Regions from separate parts of the Fodinicola acaciae genome, predicted to be linked through region 2. Evidence: riboswitches for the same ligand, from Rfam matches in the RefSeq annotation. Region 2 holds a riboswitch; the other holds the start of a gene.
The links. Region 2 has a riboswitch for cyclic di-AMP ahead of GNX95_RS16225 (C40 family peptidase). Riboswitches for the same ligand answer to the same signal wherever they lie in the genome.
Positions count from the first base shown of each region.

Region 1: linked by a shared signal. The riboswitch ahead of GNX95_RS38095 (NlpC/P60 family protein) and the one ahead of GNX95_RS16225 (C40 family peptidase) in region 2 are both predicted to bind cyclic di-AMP.

Region 1 covers NZ_WOTN01000004.1:563,233-565,413, forward strand. The annotation lists gene GNX95_RS38090 (helicase HerA-like domain-containing protein) at 1-659, opposite strand, end outside; cyclic di-AMP (ydaO/yuaA leader) riboswitch at 984-1,155, shown strand; gene GNX95_RS38095 (NlpC/P60 family protein) at 1,168-2,178, shown strand.
Region 2 covers NZ_WOTN01000002.1:203,046-205,226, reverse strand. The annotation lists gene GNX95_RS16230 (FAD-dependent monooxygenase) at 1-313, shown strand, start outside; cyclic di-AMP (ydaO/yuaA leader) riboswitch at 605-748, shown strand; gene GNX95_RS16225 (C40 family peptidase) at 764-1,735, shown strand; gene GNX95_RS16220 (CAP domain-containing protein) at 1,844-2,181, shown strand, end outside.

The DNA.
Region 1 (2,181 bases), on a different contig from region 2:
GCGCCGGAGTCGGCGAAGCTGATCAGCTCGCGCAGGATCACGCCGGCGGTCGCCTTGCTCAGGCCGCCGAGCGCGGCCAGCTGCTCGGCGCCTTCGGCCGAGGTGAGGAACTGGATGACCGCGCGAAGGTCCTTGAGGTCCAGCAGCGGCAGGCCGTTCTGGTCCGCGAAGTGGAAGACCAGGCCCAGCGAGGACTCCTGCACGTCGTTGAGGCCGAGCACCTTGGCCAGCAGCGTCGGACCGAACGAGGTGACGGTCGCGCGCACCGGTACGCCTTTGCCGTGACCGCCGAGCGCCAGGAACTCGGCCGGACAGCCGGTCGCGACCCACTGCTGACCGACCTCACCGGCACGCGCCTTGCTCTTCTCGGACTCGGCGCCGGGGGCCACGATGCCGGACAGGTCACCCTTCACGTCGGCCAGGAACACCGGCACGCCGTTGGCGGACAGCTGCTCGGCCATCATCTGCAGGGTCTTGGTCTTGCCAGTGCCGGTCGCCCCGGCCACCAGGCCGTGCCGGTTGACCATCGACAGCGGGATGCGCACCTTCGCGTCCGGAACGACGGCACCGCCGTCACCGACCAGCGCACCGAGCTCGATCGCGGCGCCGGCGAACGCGTACCCCTGCTTCACCTTCTCCGCAACGTCGTTCTCCGCCATCAGCGCGTCCCCCTAAGCCCGAAGCATGAAAGTCGGACGGAGCCTATCCAGCCGCGCGTCATTCGGCAGCACCGCGCGCATATTCGTGATTCGGCGGTCAAATGTGAGGCACGCCACGGTGGAATCGTGTTCGCAAATCAGACACAGAGAGCCGACATATTAGGACAAAAGAAATCGGCGCGACACGGCGGGGTTGTAACAGTTCTCACTCCGCCTGCGAATACGATCACGATGACCCAAGATGCTTGGGGCACAGGTGAGCAACCCGCTCACCCGCCTGGAGCGACGGCACGCCGAGTCCTGTCCCCGCCCTCCAGGTGCAGGTACGAGCATTGGATGAGTCGGACAGGAGCGGGGGAACCACGTGTTTCCCGGATTTCCGGCCGGCTAAACGTTCCGGTCGAGAAATCCTTGGGGTGAAGCCACTCCCGAGTGGCCGGGGCCGCCTTCCCTCCCGAACCCGACAGCTCACCTCGCAGGCGTGCCGGAAGGACCGCTTTTGCATACGGTGCGCACACACCGCCGTAGTCTCCCGCGTCCGCTGAAGAACAAGTGGCTCACCGCAACGCTCGGTGTGGCCGGTGCCGGCATCATCGCGGCCGGCGTTCTCGCGGCCCCCACCGTCTTCGCGGCCGAGTCGCTCAAGGTGACGCTGGCCCGCTACAACAGCCCGCAGTCGATCCCGCCGGGCGGCACCGCCTACCTGCGCGGCACCGTCAAGACCCCGCAGGGCCAGCCGGCCGGCAACGTGCCGGTGACCATCTCCCGGTTGGACGGCAAGGGCCACTACGCCTCGTTCGGCAGCTCGCGGACCGACAGCAACGGCGTGGTCACCTTCACGCTGCGGCCCGGCAGCTCGAACTACTACGCGATCTCGGCGAGCGGCGCCACCATCGGTGGCGGCTGCACGCAGCAGCCCGCCGGCCAGTCCGCCCAGCAGCCGGCCCAGCAGGGTGGCGCGCAGAAGACCGGCGACAGCAAGCTGCCGGAGCGCAAGCCGGCCGCCGACTCCTCCAGCCAGCCGGCCGACGCCACCGCTGACCCGAGCTCCGACCCGAGTTCCTCGCCGAGCGACACCACGCCGAGCTCGGAGGCGCCGACCAAGTGCGCCGACGGCACCGCATACGCCGGCGGCATGTCCAGCGGCGTGCCGATCTACGTGCAGAACAAGGGCCAGCAGGTCGTGCAGATGGCCTACCAGTACCGAGGCAAGCCATACCGCTACGGCGCCGCCGGCCCGAACTCGTTCGACTGCTCCGGTTACACACTGTTCATCTACGGCAAGTTCGGCAAGCGGCTGCCGCACAGCGCGACCTCACAGTCGCACTACGGCACCGCGGTGAGCCGCAGCCAGATGAAGCCGGGTGACCTGATGCTGTTCGGCAAGCCGGGCTCGTACTACCACGCGGCGATCTACGCCGGCGGCAACGAGATGTGGGACGCCTCTACCTACGGCAAGCCGACCGCGAAGCACAAGATCTGGAGCAACAACTACGTGGTGCGACGCATCGTCACGTAGTGA
Region 2 (2,181 bases):
CGACATCCCGTCGGTGCCGAAGTGGCACAACGGCCGGATGACGATCGCCGGCGACGCCGCGCACGCCGCGTCACCGTCCGCCGCGCAAGGCGCGTCGATGGCCGCCGAGGACGCGATCGTACTGGCGAAATGCCTGCGTGACATTCCCGACGCCGAGCGCGCGTTCAGCACGTACGAGCGACTACGCCGTCCGCGCGTGGAGTTGGTCGTCGAGGTCGCGGCCACCATGAGCGGCCGGCCGGCGAGCCGGCCGACCGGCGGCGACTGGCTGAGCGAGCTGCAATTGGACTGGGAGACGCCGGTCACTCAATAGCAGAGAATTGGTGATACGTGGGTCGCATGACCGCCTTCGGTCGCGGGTTTTTCCTTACGCACCAGCCACTGTGAATTCTCCGACATTATGCCGGCACACAGATAAGGTTTCGTTAAGGAGAAATTGACCTCTGGTCCGGTCATTCCGGACGTACTCCCCTTCCCACCAGCCAAAAAAGGTCAACCATGCGTGGTGCGTAACACGTCGATCCGATCCCGCGATACGACAGGTGAGGCGACACCGAGTAGGGTCGCATCGGTTTGTCGATTCGCAGGTGTCACCCGACACCATCGGCAAACGCCGCCGAATCGGTATGCGTACCGAACCGGGGACCCGTGTTTTCTGGGGTGAATCCGCGGCTTGCCGCGGTAGGGCGACAACTTTCTTCCCCGCCCGAATCCGTCAGCTAACTCGGTAGGCGGTGAGCGTGGAAGAAGGAGTTACGCGAGAGTGACTCGCGCTCGCGCGCTGAGTAGGCGCAAGCATGCCCTTTTCATCCCCATCGTCACGGCTTCACTGCTGGCCAGCCTGGTGTCCACCACCCCGGCGTCGGCGGCACCGACCCAGCCGGACATCGGCCAGGTGAACGCGCAGATCCAGGCGCTCACCCAGAAGCTGAACACCGCCAACGAGCAGTACAACACCGCCAACGTCCAGCTCACCAAGGTCAAGGCGCAGCAGGCCACGCTCGGCAAGCAGCTGGCCGCCACCCAGGCCCAGATCGCCATCCTGCAGCAGCAGGCCGGCTCGTACGCGGTCAGCGCGTACAAGGGCGGCGACATGAGCATGATGACCTCGATGATGACCAGCGGCTCCGCCGACCAGTTCCTGCAGCAGATGACCACGCTGGACGCGCTGACCGCCAAGGCCGCGGCACCGCTGCTGCAGCTGCGGGCGGCGAAGAAGGCGCTGGACGCGCAGAACGCCAAGCTGCAGGCGCTGTCCACCTCGGCGACCAACCTGGTCACCACCCTGGCGGCCAGCAAGCAGAGCTTCAACGCGCAGCTCCAGCCGCTGATGGCGCTGCAGGCGAAGCTGTCGCCCAACTACGACGAGGGCACCACGCACGCGGTCGCGCCGCCCGGCTCGTCGCCGGAGGTGCGGTTCGCCTTCGCGCAGCTGGGTGAGCCGTACGTGTTCGGCGCGGCCGGTCCGGACAGCTGGGACTGCTCCGGCCTGACCATGATGGCCTACCAGCAGGAAGGCATCAGCCTGGACCACTCGGCGCACATGCAGTACGCCGCGCTCAAGCACGTCTCGCGGTCCCAGGTGCAGGCCGGTGACCTGGTCTTCTTCTACGACTTCGAGCACGTCGGCATCGCCATCAGCAACAAGCAGGTGATCCACGCGCCGCAGCCGGGTGAGAGCGTCAAGATCAGCAACATCGACATCATGCCGTTCGCCGGCGCCGCTCGCGGCTGACCACCGAACGGACAGCGCCACGCCGGCCCCCGACGGCGTGGCGCTGTTCTTATCGGTTTCACAGGTTGGCCAGGAACGGTTGACCGGCAGCGGACAGTTGTACGTGACGTGAGCACGACCGTCACGGACCTGGTCGCCGGCGCGAACCTGGTCCTCCCGCAGGGCCCGGTGTCGATCACGGTGACCGGGCCGTACGACCTGTCCGGCCTGGTCCTCGGCCGCGACGGCCGGGTCACCGGCGACGCCGACTTCGTCTTCTACAACCAGCCGGCGACCAGCGGCGTCACGCTGCGCTCGGCCACGCTGACCGTCGACCCGCCACGGCTGCGGCGCGGCGCCGACCGGGTCGTACTGGTCGCGAGTCCGGAGCAGGCCGGCACCTGCTTCGGCCAGCTCCGGCCGCCCGGCGTGACCGCGGCCGACCGCGGCGGCCGGCAACTCGCGCG